2 regions of the Bacillus spongicola genome follow, and region 2 is predicted to be linked to the other one. Evidence: riboswitches for the same ligand, from Rfam matches in the RefSeq annotation. Region 2 holds a riboswitch; the other holds the start of a gene.
What was found. Region 2 has a riboswitch for thiamine pyrophosphate ahead of U8D43_RS20505 (ABC transporter substrate-binding protein). Riboswitches for the same ligand answer to the same signal wherever they lie in the genome.

Region 1 (7,877 bases), on a different contig from region 2:
GTCGTAGCCGGTTGTTGATTTGGATAATGATAAGTTTTCGTAGAAAAGAAAGGTCCAACTTCTTTAAATCCACGTGTAAACCAAGCTTCCGGATAGCCATCACTTGTGTCAGGGGTTACACTTCCATGAAGATGAACGACGGTTCTAACCTCCGGATGATTTTTCTCAGCTCCGTGTACAGTGGTATCAATAGGTAGAAAATGCTTTTGTGGTAGTTCGTTCTTCCATAAAACGCGAATTTTCTGGTTACGCCAAACTTTAAATGTCGGCCCCGGGAAAAGTCCGTTATAGCCCCATAGAGTTGTAGAGGGTAAATCGCGATGAAGCTTTTGTTGGCATGGTTTCATAGTCACCTCATAGTATGGCTCCCCGTGAATAAATAAGAGCGGGTGGATGGTATCCATGACTGGCAGTGGATCTACAAATTTTTTAAGCATCTTACTGCTCCTCTCACTGTATCTTCTACTCATACTTATTACAATTTTTCGAATTTAAGTCTATTAATTGATAGGTTCTTTTCGTATCCATTGTTTCCATTGATTTTATTGAGCGACAGAATTCTTCATTGTACTACTGATTTTGTTTAATTGTTGGCGATAAGATGTCTTGGAAATGACCTTTTTTCTGGAGTATATTTAGTTTGGAAAAAAACCTTTCAGTAAGAAGACGAAGTATAAGAAAGATAATTACAGAAGATGAATTCTGTAATTAATTATATCAAGATAGTTAATGTTGTCTTTTTATTTTAAGGTTTCTATGTTAATGAAATCGGTTGTAGCTTCATGGAGGGTGAGCATAGAAGGTAGGATAAAAGGAAAACATAACTCAAAATAAATACTAAAAAGTGAGATATTAGTAGCATATAGTCGTTTTTTAGTCTGGAAGAAACGAATTGATCTATTTCTAATAGATAGATTAACTTTTTGAATGGGGAGATACATTGAAAGTATATAAGAACGGTTTTATTTTTTGACTTTGGAAAAGAGAATTCTCCTTCATACCATAAAGGAAGGCTCTCATTAGAAGAGTTCTAGCTGGATTTCTCTATTATAAAGGCTGTTTTCGCAAAGTTTTTTGCTTTTCGTATCAGTCTATTATCTATGATTTAGCTTAGATTCGTCTATTTTTTGATAGAATTCAACAGTGAAATGAAAGATTTAATCAAAAATATGATGAAATAGCCACAATGTATACGAAAAGAGCCATTAAAAAAATACCAAATATAGTAGAGAAATTTAGTCTATTTATATTCATCATCCTAATTCGTTAAGATTCTCAGATTTTACTATTTTAATATAATTACATCTGTAGATTCATTCGATTTTATTAAAAGCTTATATAGAGGATTAATTATACTTATTCGTCCGCCTTATCTCACAATTATTTATGGAAATAGGGCAATTCAAAATATATCAAATTTCTTCAATAGTAAAGGCTGTTTTCGCAAAGATTGTGTTTTTTTGTATCAGTTAATTATCTGTGATATAGCTTTGTTTCGGGCATCATTTCGTCTGTTTTTGATAGAAATCAACAATGAAATGGAGGATTTAGTCAAAAATCAGATGAAATAGCCACAATGTATATGAAAAGAGCCATAGTAAAATAAAATAATATTGACAAATCCAAATAGCATGATACGATAACTTCGAAAACTAATTTAATATGACGATCCACTAGGGGTGCCTTCTCTAAAGGCTGAGATTAAAGTATGACTTTAAGACCCTTTGAACCTGATCTGGTTGAGACCGGCGTAGGGAAGTGATGGTTGAGTGTTACATAGATTCTTCTTTTATGTACAAAACTTAAGCCACTTCCTTTATGCGCTATGCATGATAGGAAGTGGCTTTTTTGTTTAGACAGGGCTGTTTTCTCAAAGATTGTGGCTTTTCATATCAGTCTATTATCTGGATAAAGCTTTGATTCGAGTATCATTTCGTCTGTTTTTAATGGAAATCAACAAAATGTATGATTAAATCAAAAATCAGATGAAATAGCCACAATGTATACGAAAAGAGCCTTAGAAAAAAACCAATTGCTGTGGATCGTCGGAAAAGAGGGAAAAGAATGACATTTTCACAGGAATTAAGAGAAGCTGTAGCGCCAATTTGGGAAGCGAGTTTTGATCATCCCTTTGTAAAAGGGATTGGAGACGGGACTTTATCTCTAGATAAATTTCGTTTTTACGTTCAACAAGATGCCTATTATTTAACTCATTTTTCCAGAGTGCAAGCATTAGGGGCTGCAAAGGCAATGGATTTACGAACAACAGCAAGAATGGCTGCTCATGCTCAGGGAACAAATGAAGCAGAGATGTCCCTTCATGAAAAATTTTCGAAGCAACTGGGTATTACAGAGGATGAACTCCTTGCCTTTCAACCAGCACCTACAGCCTATGCCTATGCCTCTCATATGTATCGTGTAGCTCAGTTTGGTGGATTGGCGGAAATTATTGCAGTGATTCTGCCATGTTACTGGCTTTATTACGAAATAGGTGAAAGATTACAAGCTTGTACGCCAGGTGAGCCTATTTATCAAGAGTGGATTGCCACGTACGGAGGGGATTGGTTTAAAGAGCTAGTAGATGAGCAGATTCAAAGATTGGATGAATTAGCAGAAACGGTTACAGAAGCAGAGCGTGACCGGATGAAAAACCATTTTATTTTAAGTAGTTTATATGAGTTGCAGTTTTGGGAGATGGCATACACATTAGAAAAATGGCCATTTCAGGAGAAATTGAATCAACAGAAGTTGAGTGAAGTCGGTGATTTACGTGGGTAAATTAAAGTTAACTGATATTTTAGTGACTGTTGTGATATCCATTGGATTCGGAATTATATATAAACTATGGGGTCCAGTTTATAACGTATTTAAGCCGTTTGGGTTTCATGCAGAGCAATTGATATACGGAATGTGGTTTATGGCTGCTATCGTTGCATTTTTAATAATTAAGAAACCAGGAGTTGCACTTTTAGCGGAAATCGCAGCCTCTTCAGGTGAATTGTTAATGGGATCTGAATGGGGACTTGAAGTTCTCTTGTTTGGATTGATTCAAGGATTAGGTGCTGAACTTGTCTTTATGATGGTGCGTTATAAGCGGTCTGGATTAATAATTGTTTGCTTAGCGGCTGTAGGGTCTGCCCTAGGATCGATTGTGATGGACTACTATAAAGGCTATATGGGAGATCTTGAATTATGGAATTTACTACTATTCCTTTCCGCAAGAATCGTAGGATCTATCCTAATCGCGGGCATGGGGTCTTACTTTTTAGTGAAAGCTTTAGAGCGCACAGGGGTTACTAATATTGTTCGTCCTCCCAGTCAACAAGATTTTGATGCATTAGATCAATAATAAGGAGGGGTAAGGATGAAGATTAAAGACCTTCGCCTCAAGTTTCCTGACAAGGAAGAGCTTTTGTTTAAGGATTTGAGCCTGAACATTAAGAAGAATGAAAAAGTATTATTACTAGGTCCATCAGGTTGTGGAAAGTCGACTCTTTTACAAGTCTTGTCGGGAGTGATCCCTACCTCGGTTGACGTACCCATGAAGGCTGCTGAAATAGAACATCCTCCTTCATGGGGGTATGTTTTTCAGGACCCGGATACACAATTTTGTATGCCTTTTGTGGACGAAGAAATCGCCTTCGTTCTTGAGAATATACAAGTTCCACAAAAAGAGATGGGGGCAAGAATTAAAGCGGTTTTAGCAGATGTGGGACTTTCTTTTGAGGATGTTCATACAAATATTGCGACTTTATCGGGTGGGATGAAACAGAGGCTTGCGATTGCCTCTGTTCTTGCTCTTAAGCCAGATACGCTCTTTCTTGATGAACCAACAGCACTTTTGGATGATGAAGGAACAAAGGCAGTCTGGGAAACCGTAAAGCAAATCAGCCATGACAAAACCGTAGTGATTGTGGAACACAAGCTCAATCACGTACTTGAATTAGTCAACCGAATTGTCCTTTTCAATGAAAAAGGAGAAATATTGGCAGATGGTGCAAAGGAAATGATTCTCCGCCAATATCGAGATACGTTACGTCGACAAGGTGTTTGGTATCCAGAGATTTGGAGAGATTATCTCAATCAATCTCCACCAGGGAAAATCTCCTCTTCAAATGAGGTTGTTATAGAATTAAAAGACTTCAAAGGTTATCTTCAAAAAAAAGCCAAAATATCAGTTCCTGAAGCAACAATCCGACGTGGTGAGTGGATTACGGTAGTAGGAAATAACGGAGCAGGAAAATCTACGCTCCTACATAGTCTGATGCATCTCATTAAAACAAATGGGGAATATTTTCTTTTCGGGGATCTTGTTTCAGCAAAAAAGGTACCAGAAGGTGTAACTTTTGTTTTTCAAAATCCTGAATTTCAATTTGTTACAAATTCTGTTTGGGATGAGATTGCTTATGGTCTCCGACTTAAAATGGCGGAAGAGAGAGAAGTGGGTGAAGTGGTAGAGGATCTTTTGCAGCGATTTAAATTACGTGAGCAAAGGAATCAGCATCCTTACCAACTTTCTATGGGGCAGAAACGGAGATTAAGTGTTGCGGCATCTATTGTGAATAAAAAATCAATCATTTTGTTAGATGAACCTACCTTTGGACAAGATGCTCAAAACACATTTGCACTTTTAGAGATGTTGCAAGACTATCAACGAGAAGGGGTCACCATCATCATGGTGACTCATGATCAGCATATTGTGGATTTCTTTGCAACTAGAGTGTGGACAATTGAGGATGGTTTGTTAGTTAGCGATAACTATAACGATTTGAATCAGCTTCAATCTCCAAAGAGGGTAATGTTATGAATTTACAGGAAATTCAAACTCGTGAAACGTGGCTTTATCACATTAATCCGAGCTTGAAACTAGTATCGATTATGAGTCTCTTTATTTTTCTTTTATTCGTACATGATTTAAATTGGATTATTTTCATTACTTTGGGGTTCTTTTTATTAGTTTGGATTTTTTCGGGCTTCTCCAAAAAATTATTGCTCTTATTATTTCTTCCCTTTCTTTTCGTGTTTTTTTCCACTTCGACATCAATGATGTTCTTTGGAAAAGGGGATACTACATGGTTTCAATGGGGTCTCGTTCATATTACTGAAGAAAGTTTTTTTAGAGGGGTTCATTTAGGGGTTAGAGCCTTCGTGTTTGCGATTTTAGGTCTGCTTTTTGCCCTAACTACAAGACCCGTTAACTTGTTCTACTCTTTGATGCAGCAATTGCACCTTAGACCACAATATGCTTACAGCTTTATGGCGGGAATAAGGCTAATACCGATTATGATTGAGGAATTTTTTACGATTAGAAACGCCATGAAAGTAAGAGGGGTAGTCGAGCAAAAAGGGTTAAAAGGGGTGTGGTATAAAGTGAAATCCTATACCATTCCGCTGTTAGCACAAAGTATTCGAAGAGCTCATCGAATTGCAGTGGCGATGGAAACGAAACGGTTTGTAGGAGTAAAAGAACGTACCTATTTTTATAAGATAGGATTCTCTAAACATGATAGCTACTTCTTGATAGTAATCACATTGATTATTCTCTCTAGCTACTATTTGTCAATAACTCTACCTTTTTTTCCAATTGAGGATGTAAGGTATACGTCATAGAGGAGGGATTAATGTGAAGACAGGGCTACATGTCATTTCTTCGGGTCAGCAGTCAAAAGAAAGCTTAATTGCTATCGCTAGTGAGATACATGATGAAGTAGAGGCTATTCACATTCGTGAAAAAACTTGGACAGCCAAAGAAATGCTATCGGTCATTGACCTACTACTTGAAGAAGGAATCCCTGCTAACAAGATTATACTCAATGACCGAGTAGATCTTTGTTATATGAAAAAACTGGGGGGTGTTCAACTTGCTCACCACAGTGTCGATGTTTCGCTTGTGAAAAAATGGTTCCCACAAATGGAGGTAGGGTGTTCGGTTCATTCAATTCAGGACGCCAAACACTCGTATCAAAAAGGAGCGGATTACCTTCTGTATGGAAATATTTTTAAGACTGCGTCAAAGCCTGGTAAACCAGGAGTCGGCTTGATTAGCTTAAAAAGTATCGTTCAGTCAGTCCCCATCCCTGTCTTGGCAATCGGGGGAATTCAGCCTGATCACGTCCAAGATGTACTGCGTACGGGTGCTAAAGGGGTAGCCGTCCTCTCAGGAATCTATCAAGCTAAATCCCCTAGTATCGCCGCTAAGTTATTCCAAGAAGCGATAAGAAAAGGAGTTGAACAGAGATGAACCAGCATTATGATGCGATTATTGTTGGCGGGGGAGTAATCGGAACATCTATTGCCTACAACCTATCTAAACGAGGCAGAAAGGTCTTGTTACTAGAAAGAAATCAAATCGCAAGCAGAGCTTCAAAAGCCGCAGCTGGAATGCTAGGTGCTCAGACTGAGATTAAACGGGATGGCCCATTCTTTCAATTGGCCAAACAAAGTCGAGTTCAGTTTCCCTCATTAGCTCATGAATTAAAAGAAGTGAGTGGAATCGATATTGAATTTTTTCGGAATGGAATGATTAAGGTAGCTAGAACAGAAGACGAGGCTCTGCATTTAAAAGAACTAGTTCGTCATCATCAGGAGATGGGTGAACAAGCGGAATGGATGACTGCAAGTGTTTTATCTAGAACAGAATCAGCGCTATCAAATGTTCTAAAAGGCGGAATGTCCATTGAGCAAGATGGGAATGTTTCTTCTTTACAGCTGACTAAAGCATTTGCACATTCTGCTCAACTGTTGGGCACAGAAATTAAAGAATATACAGAGGTGAATCACCTCATTCTCGGTCAAAACAAAGTAAACGGTGTGTCTACTACCGGAGGCTCTTATTTTAGTGAAGAAGTAATAATCGCTGGTGGGGCTTGGAGTCAAACATTACTGGATTCAGTAGGAATAGATCTACAGAGTTTCCCTGTTAAAGGGGAGTGCTTTTCTGTGAAAACAAAAAGACAGTTAATTGCTCATACTATTTTTACAGAAGATTGCTATATTGTACCGAAGACCGGTAATCGTTTGTTAATAGGCGCAACGGAACACGCTCATAGTTTCGATGAAACGGTCTCACTAGATGGGATTTCTAGTCTAATCTCACGAGCTACTAAACTATTGCCGGGATTATCAGACACCATATGGGAAAAAGCTTGGGCTGGAATTCGTCCACAAACGGCTAGGGGTATTCCTCAAGTTGGGCGATGCAAGGATTGGGAAGGGCTTATCATTGCAACCGGTCATTACCGGAATGGGGTTTTATTAGCACCAATTACAGGGGTAATGGTGGCAGACCTGCTTGAGGGAATTGAGACAGATTCGATTTTTTCATTCCAGACAATTAATCACTCAACTAAGTGAGGAGGGACAGTCCCTAATTATCTTCAAGCCGCAAAAAGGATTTCTGAATCAAAATTAAGGAGTGATTAAAGGTGGAATTACGTCTGAATGGTAGTAAGGTAGCCGTACCAGATGAACTGAAGACGGTTGTTGACTTGATTGGTCATTTTGAACTTCAAGCTAGTATGATCATTATTGAGCTAAATGACAAAATATTAGCAAAAGAGCAGTATGTTGAAGCGGAGATTAGAAACGGGGATACCATTGAATTAGTTCAATTTGTAGGAGGCGGATGAGATGTTAACCATTGGAAATCATGAGTTTCATTCAAGATTATTATTAGGCACTGGGAAGTATCCAAGTTTGGAGATACAAAAGAAAGCTGTTGCAGAATCGGGAGCTGAAATACTAACATTTACCGTTCGTAGACTTAATATCTTCGAACCTCAACAGCCTAATTTTCTAGAACAACTTGATTTAGATGCCTATACCTTGCTTCCGAATACCGCTGGAGCTAAAACGGCAAAAGAAGCTGTAAGACATGC
Region 2 (7,877 bases):
TGAGACTGAGCGTTATTTTGAAGAACAAAATGTCCCTTTTGAAGTGAAAATCCTCAAAGGTGAACCAGGACCGACCTTAATTAAGGTTGCAAATGAACAGGAGTATGATCTTGTCATTCTAGGAAGTAGAGGCTTAAACACGTTACAAGAAATGGTTTTAGGGAGTGTTAGCCATAAAGTTGCGAAGCGTGCTAACTGCCCTGTAATGATTATTAAATAAGACCTATTTTTTATTTTAAGTGGTAATTTAAATACGAAATAATAATTTTGGACCCAGCTTTATTACGTATTAGATACTGCAGCAAAAGGCATCACTCTTTGTGATAGGCTCTTTTCGTATCCATTGTGGCTATTTCATCTGATTTTTGACTAAATCCTCCATTTCATTGTTGATTTCTATCAAAAACAGACGAAATGATGCCCGAAACAAAGCTATATCACAGATAATTAACTGATACGAAAAGCCACAATCTTTGCGTAAACAGCCTTGTGATATCAGTCCTAAATTGAGAGACTCAGCCTCAGTGCTGAGTCTTTTTTTAAGGCTCTTTTCGTATCCATTGTGGCTATTAAATTTACTTTTAATGAATTCGTTCAAAAACAGGTGGAAAGATGTGAGAAACCTATTTTTTAACAGAGGAAGCAACATTATTTGCGAATGCAGTCTTATAGAAAGGCTGTTTTAGCAAATATTGTGGCTTTTCGAATAGGGATATATCCCATGATTTGTATGACTTCGTGCTCTTTTCCAAATGAAAACTTCTCCATTTCTAGATAAAAAGTAAGAAATCAGTCGAAAAAACCTAACTGCTTGTTTTTACTTTGTGCCAATAGCAACAAAGTACACGAAAAGAGCCTATAGAAAAACCAAAAGCTTACCTGATATTTGTGAAATTCTCGTATAAATTAGTAAATAAACACTTATTCCTTTTTTCTTAATCAAAAAATATCTATAATATAATTTAAATATTAAGGTTGTTTTCGCAAGACTCTTTTCGCAAAGATTGTAGCTTTATGAATTATTCCTTATTACGTGATGAAAAATAACTTCGAGCATATTTTCGGAATTTTTTCACCTCAAAATAAGGAAAGAAAAGAGTGCTGCCATCCGTTTTTATATACACGAGCTACAAAGAATGCGAAAAGAGCCAATATTAAAGAGAATAAGGGTGATAGTGAAATGTTGAAAAAATGGATTGAAATCTTTTTTGTTTCCTTACGATTAGGTCTTACTTCATTCGGGGGTCCAGCAGCTCATTTGGCCTACTTTCGTGAGGAATATATAAAGAGAAGGAATTGGTTGGATGAAAAGAGCTTCGCTGATTTAATTGCATTGTGTCAATTTCTACCAGGTCCAGCGAGTAGTCAGGTCGGTATTTCGATAGGCATGGTACGAGGTGGAATCTTGGGCGGAGTGATTTCCTGGTTAGGTTTTACCCTTCCTTCAGTTCTTGCACTTGTTTTATTCGCTTATTTCGTTGAAAGTGGTGATATGATAAATAGTAGTTGGATTCATGGTTTGAAGCTAGTAGCAGTCGCAGTTGTAGCGCATGCTATCATTGGGATGGGGAAGAAGCTTACTCCCGATCGCGAGCGGATGACCATTGCTATCCTAGCTGCAATTGCCACTCTATTGGTTCCAACCGCGATTGGACAATTAGTCATTATAGCTGTGGCAGCTCTGATTGGATATGGATTGTACCGCTCTGAAGAGATAGAGAAAGCTCCTCATCTTCCAATAAAAATCAGCAAAAAGCTAGGGGTTTTATCCTGGTTCTTGTTTTTTTCTTTATTGGTAATTCTTCCACTCGGAAAGACTATATTCACAAACCTATCTTATGCGATTTTTGATACATTTTACCGTGTAGGCTCGCTAGTATTTGGAGGAGGACATGTGGTTCTACCTATGTTAGAGAGAGAAGTGGTTCCAAATGGATGGCTTTCAGAAGAAATGTTCTTAACTGGTTACGCAGGGGCACAGGCTGTACCCGGCCCGCTATTCACACTTTCCGGATTTTTAGGTGGAGCGATTGGTGGCTGGCAAATAGCGATGATAGCAGTTATTGGCATATTCCTTCCCTCATTCCTCTTATTAATTGGAACACTGCCTTTTTGGAATACGATTCGCTCGTTGCCGTATGCACAAGGTGCGTTGAAGGGTGTAAATGCTGCTGTTGTTGGGTTGTTGCTCGCCGCTTTGTACAACCCTGTATTTACAAGTGCTGTCTTAAATGGTGTGGATCTTGCGGTAGTATTACTTGCGTTTAGCTTGTTGCATTACTGGAAGTGGCCAGCCTGGTTTATTGTTATTTTTACAGCCTTTTTAGGGTTTCTAACTTCTTTCCTCATGTGAAAATAAAATTTGAGCAAGTGGAGCGATTAATACTAGCTTCACTCTTTTTTATGGATTGGGTGTTTAACTTGATAATGACAAATGACAAGAAATTGTTTCCCTCACTGATGATAACAAAAGGCTGTTTTCGCAAAGTTTATTTCTTTTCAACCCGGTCTACAACCGTTGATATAGCTTTGTTTCAGAGCATCTTTTCGTCTTTAATTGATGGGAACCACAAGCAAAATAGGGTTTTTAAATAAATTTAACTAAATAGCAATAATGAATATGATATGAGGCAAACAAAAAAAGAATCCGGTCATTTATGACCGGATTCTTTAGGAAATCCTGTTTTTAACAGCAATAATTAGTAAACGTTAACCTGTCGGCTTCCGTTTTTTTGTTTTGGTAATTTAATTGTCATACATTACCGGAAAAGAGCCCTATAATCCGTATTGAATTATGGCACATCATGTCCCATTGAACTTTGAAGAATTTCGAACCATTGGTCATGATTCAAAGAAAGAGACAAGGAGTTAATTGCGGTTTGAATGCGTTCCTTTTTTCCAGAACCGACGATGGGCATGATTTTAGCAGGGTGCTGTAATAGCCATGCAAATAGTACTTCATCGATTCCTTTTGCACTAATCTCATCTTGGATTTTCGTTAAAGTTTCACGAAGACGTTTTCCTTTTTCATCTTGAGCAGTAAAGACTTTCCCTCCAGCAAGGGGAGACCATGCCATAGGTTTGATACGTTTTTCCTGGCAAAGATGAATCGTGCCGTCGTCAAAATTTTCGAGCTCATAGGCAGATAATTCAATCTGATTAGTGATGAGCGGGTAGTCCAAGTAAGATTGAAGCATTTGAAAATGAGAATTTTTGAAGTTAGAAACGCCAAAGTGACGAACCTTTCCCTCTCTTTTGAGAATGTCGAATGCTTCGGCAATTTCAATGGGATCCATAAAGGGACTTGGGCGATGTAATAATAAAACATCAATATAATCCGTTTTTAAATTCTGCAACGAATTTTCAACTGAAAGTAAAATATGTTCCTTTGTTAAATTGTAGTGATGTGTTTGATGAGTAGGACGCTTATCAGCTGGAATGACAATTCCGCATTTAGTGATTATCTCCATTTCCCCTCGAAGCTCAGGCTTTAATGATAGGGCATCGCCAAACAATTCTTCACAAGTATATCCACCATATAGATCCGCATGGTCAAAAGTAGTAATTCCTTGCTCTAAACAATACTCAATTAATTCGAGTGTTTCTTCTTTTGAATTATTCCAATCATTTAATCTCGATAAACCATGAACTAATCGAGAGAAGGAAAGACCATCTGCCATTTGTATACGTTCCACTAAAATTCCTCCTTGAAATAAAAAAAATATTTTCAGTTTCTTTGATTTACAACAATATGTATCTGCTTCATTATAAACATTTCTTATAAGTGGGTAAACAATCTTATTCTATACCCTAGCCTGTTTTTACAGGGCTCTTTTCGCATACTTTGTTGCTATTGACTCAAAGAAAAAACAGGCAGTAAGGTTTTTTCGACTGATTTCTTACTTTTTATCTAGAGATGGAGAAGTTTTCATAAGGAAAAGAGCACGAAGTCATACAAATCAGGGGATATATTCCTATTCGAAAAGCCACAATCTTTTCGAAAACAGCCTTTTACACTTATATTGGTTGTTAAAAAGTAGAAAAGACAACTAAATAAGCGATTTTTATGCTCTTTTAGTCTAACCACTTCTTGATTTGTCTAATTGTTCACTGTATGAAAAGAAGAAAAATTTCTATAACTGATTTTGCAAAGCTTGTTGCTTTTCGAACCAGTCAATAATCGATGATAAGGCTCTGTCTCGGGGGCATCATTTCGCTTGTATTTGATGTGAATCACCAGCGAATTGAAGGTTTCCTTCTAAAATTAAACTATAAATGAAACAATGTATACGAAAAATGTCCTTTATTAAAGGCTCTTTTCACATACTTTGTTGCTTTAGCATCAAAATGAAGGGAAACACTCTTTTCATTCCTCATTTTGGGTTGAAAATGATGCGAAAAGATGCCCCAAAGTCAATCTTCATCACGAATTGAGGGCTATTCGAACAGCCACAACCTTTGCGAAAAAAGCCTTAATAAGAGAAACAAACTTTAGAAAATGATAATTCAAAATGGTTGCGTCATTTTCATTTATCTGTCATAGTGAAATTGACTGAATTTAATATTAGAGTATTGTAGGGGAACCAGTGTTGCTGGTTGAGAGAGTAGTCATAAGCTACGGACCCTTGAACCTGATCTGGTTGATACCAGCGGAGGAAACATGTTCAATTTTTTTGTTTATGTGCGCCTAGGTATCTATCTAGGCGCTTTTTCATGTACATAAGACTATCAGGATCTCTAGTATTCCGTCATCAAAGAAATAAGATCACATATGAGGGGGAAAAGAGATGAAAAAATGGCTATTAGGGGCAGTTGCTATCATATTCATTCTGGCTGGTTGTGGAAATGAGGAGGAGAGTAACACAAGTAGTAAGGAATTAAAAAAGATTTCCGTGGTGCTTGATTGGACTCCGAATACGAATCACACAGGTCTATACGTTGCAAAAGACAGAGGGTACTTCAAAGACGAAGGGCTAGACGTCGAAATCATCCTACCAGGTGAAGCAGGGGCAGATCAACTCGTTGCGTCAGGCAAAGCTGATTTTGGGATAAGTTATCAAGAAAGTATCACTCGTGCAAGAGTTGAAGATGTTCCATTGGTTTCAATAGCTGCGATTATTCAGCATAATACTTCGGGTTTTGCGTCACCAAGTGGAAAAGAAATTCTTAGCCCGAAAGATTTTGAAGGGAAAACCTATGGTGGTTGGGGGGATCCTGTTGAAAAAGCTGTGATGGAATCCGTAATGAAGAGTGAAAATAGCGAAGTGGATAAAGTAGAGTTTGTAAATATGGGATCAAGTGACTTTTTCACCGCAGTGAAAAGAGACATTGATTTTGCTTGGATCTACTATGGGTGGACAGGGATTGAAGCAGAGTTGCGCGGTGAAGAACTGAATATGGTGTATTTAACGGATTACTCAAATAAGCTAGACTATTATACACCTGTTTTAGCTACGAATGAAAGCAAAATTGAAGATGATCCAGAAGTAGTAAAGGCCTTTTTAGCGGCGGTAAGCAAAGGTTACAGAGACTCGATTGAAAATCCAGATGAAGCTGCCGAAGTTTTATTGACAGCTGTTCCAGATTTGGATGAGGAGCTAGTCAAAAAATCACAAAGCTGGCTCGCAGACAAGTATCAGGCTGATGCTCCACGTTGGGGTGAACAAAAAACTGAGATTTGGGAAAACTATGCAAATTGGATGTTTGAAAATGGACTGATGGAACAGAAGCTTGAAGCAAATGAAGCCTTTACAACACAATTCTTACCAAAATAAGGGAGAAGATAGCGATGGGAAATTCTTTAGTGAGTATTCAAATTTTGCCGAAAACGGAACGTGGTGAAGATGTAATACCATTTGTCGATGAGGCGATTAAAGTAATTGAAGAATCTGGTGTGTGCTACGAGGTTCATCCACTTGAAACGACGATGGAAGGTGAATTATCTGAATTATTTTCGATCATTCAAAGAATGAATGAAAAAATGGTGCAATTAGGATGTCCGAATGTAATTTCTCAAATAAAAGTTTTGTATCAACCTTCTGGAATTATGATGAATCAATTAACGGAGAAATATCGATGATAAGAGCGATATTTCTCAAAGGATGGAGACCATTTATGGTTCTCCTCCTTTTCTTTATTTCATGGGAGTTTTCAACAAATATTTGGAACATTCCTGTTTGGATGCTTCCAGGTCCACTTCAAATAATAAAAGAATTTATTGCTGTATGGTCTTTTTTTTATGAAGATGTTCTAGCAACAATTTGGCTAACTCTTTTAGGCTTTTTTATTGGAGGTTCATTTGGTTGGGGAACAGCTATGGTGTTGCATCGTGTTCCTCTTTTACGGGAGGCTTTTTATCCATTCCTGATTTTGTCCCAGAATATTCCGATTATTGTTCTGGCGCCACTTTTAGTCATTTGGTTTGGTTTTGGCCTTTTACCCAAATTGATTGTCATCACCTTAATTTGTTTCTTTCCTGTAGCCGTTTCGACGTTAGATGGATATAAACAAACCTCATCTGAATTATTGCATTACATGAAAATGGCTGGTGCAACGAAAAGGCAAATTTTTTGGAAATTAGAGTTTCCCTCTTCTCTTCCAATGTTGTTCTCAGGTATAAAAATTTCAGCAACCTATAGTGTAATGGGGGCTGTTATTTCAGAGTGGCTAGGGGCTAAAGCTGGAATCGGTGTCTTTATGACTCTAGCTTCTTCATCGTTTCAAACCGATCGTGTCTTTGTGGCAATCTTGACCATTATGTTTATCAGTTTACTTTTCTTTTGGGTGATTGTATTGGTTGAAAAAATTGTATTGAACGGAGGGAAGTACGATGAATAAGTTAGAGCTAAAAGATGTGTCGAAGAGATTCGGGGAAAAGGATGTATTATCGCGAGTTAGCCTCACCATTAAGCAAGGGGAATTTGTCACATTACTTGGTCCTTCAGGAAGTGGAAAAAGCACTATATTTCACCTCGTTGGTGGGTTGTTAACTCCAGATAGTGGCGAAATTTATTTAGAAGATCAAAAAATCAATGGAAAGGCCGGACATATTTCGTATATGCCTCAAACTCCTTCATTATTACCATGGCGGACGGTAATAGAAAATGTTCTATTAGGTCAAGAATTAGTAGGTGAGGTGAATGAAAAAGAGGCAAAAAACATGCTACAAAAGGCAGGTTTAGCTGGTTTTGAAGGTGCATATCCTCATGAATTGTCAGGTGGAATGAAGCAGAGAGTTTCATTTATTAGAGCCCTATTAAGCCCACAGCCCTTTATATTATTAGATGAACCTTTTTCTGCACTAGATGAATTAACACGTTCCGATATGCAAAAATGGCTCCTATCTGTTTGGGAAGAGGAGAGGCCAGCTGTTTTATTTATCACACATAATATAGAAGAGGCACTTTTTCTTTCGGATCGTGTATTGGTGTTATCAGATAGACCAGCTTCGATAAAAGCTGAATTTCAAATTCCATTTGAACGACCAAGGAGAGAAGAAATTCTCCTTTCAATGGAGCTTTTAGAGTGGAAAAAGAGATTATATTTTGAATTATACTAAGAAATTGATTGTAATATCATTTAATAAATCTGCTTTCGCGAAAATTGTTATATTTGCTATCTGAATAAAGTTTTTCTAATTATTAAGGATGGAACTAAAATGGACCGTCCTTTTTTTGATGCTTTTTCTGGCAGTGCCCTCTTTATTTCCAATTGATATTTATCATATTTCCTCAGAAACTACAAAAAATAAAGTTATATTGAAAGGATCTTTTTATACGAAAATGGGTTTTGATGCTGATTTTGACACAAAAAAGCACCCTCCCTAAAATGGAATGACCATTTTTAAAGATTGGCTATGGCACCATTACTTGATTTAA

Region 1: it holds a riboswitch for thiamine pyrophosphate, as region 2 does, so the genes downstream of both, tenA (thiaminase II) here and U8D43_RS20505 (ABC transporter substrate-binding protein) in region 2, are expected to answer to the same signal.

The regions. Positions count from the first base shown of each region.
Region 1 is NZ_JAYKTS010000001.1:240,983-248,859, reverse strand. It holds gene U8D43_RS01110 (multicopper oxidase family protein) at 1-437, opposite strand, end outside; TPP riboswitch at 1,666-1,774, shown strand; gene tenA (thiaminase II) at 2,065-2,778, shown strand; gene U8D43_RS01100 (ECF transporter S component) at 2,771-3,349, shown strand; gene U8D43_RS01095 (ABC transporter ATP-binding protein) at 3,365-4,807, shown strand; gene U8D43_RS01090 (energy-coupling factor transporter transmembrane component T family protein) at 4,804-5,610, shown strand; gene U8D43_RS01085 (thiamine phosphate synthase) at 5,624-6,241, shown strand; gene thiO (glycine oxidase ThiO) at 6,238-7,353, shown strand; gene thiS (sulfur carrier protein ThiS) at 7,425-7,628, shown strand; gene U8D43_RS01070 (thiazole synthase) at 7,630-7,877, shown strand, end outside.
Region 2 is NZ_JAYKTS010000056.1:5,272-13,148, forward strand. It holds gene U8D43_RS20490 (universal stress protein) at 1-220, shown strand, start outside; gene chrA (chromate efflux transporter) at 1,181-2,353, shown strand; gene U8D43_RS20500 (aldo/keto reductase) at 2,793-3,695, opposite strand; TPP riboswitch at 4,567-4,675, shown strand; gene U8D43_RS20505 (ABC transporter substrate-binding protein) at 4,788-5,774, shown strand; gene U8D43_RS20510 (thiamine-binding protein) at 5,789-6,079, shown strand; gene U8D43_RS20515 (ABC transporter permease) at 6,079-6,837, shown strand; gene U8D43_RS20520 (ABC transporter ATP-binding protein) at 6,830-7,558, shown strand.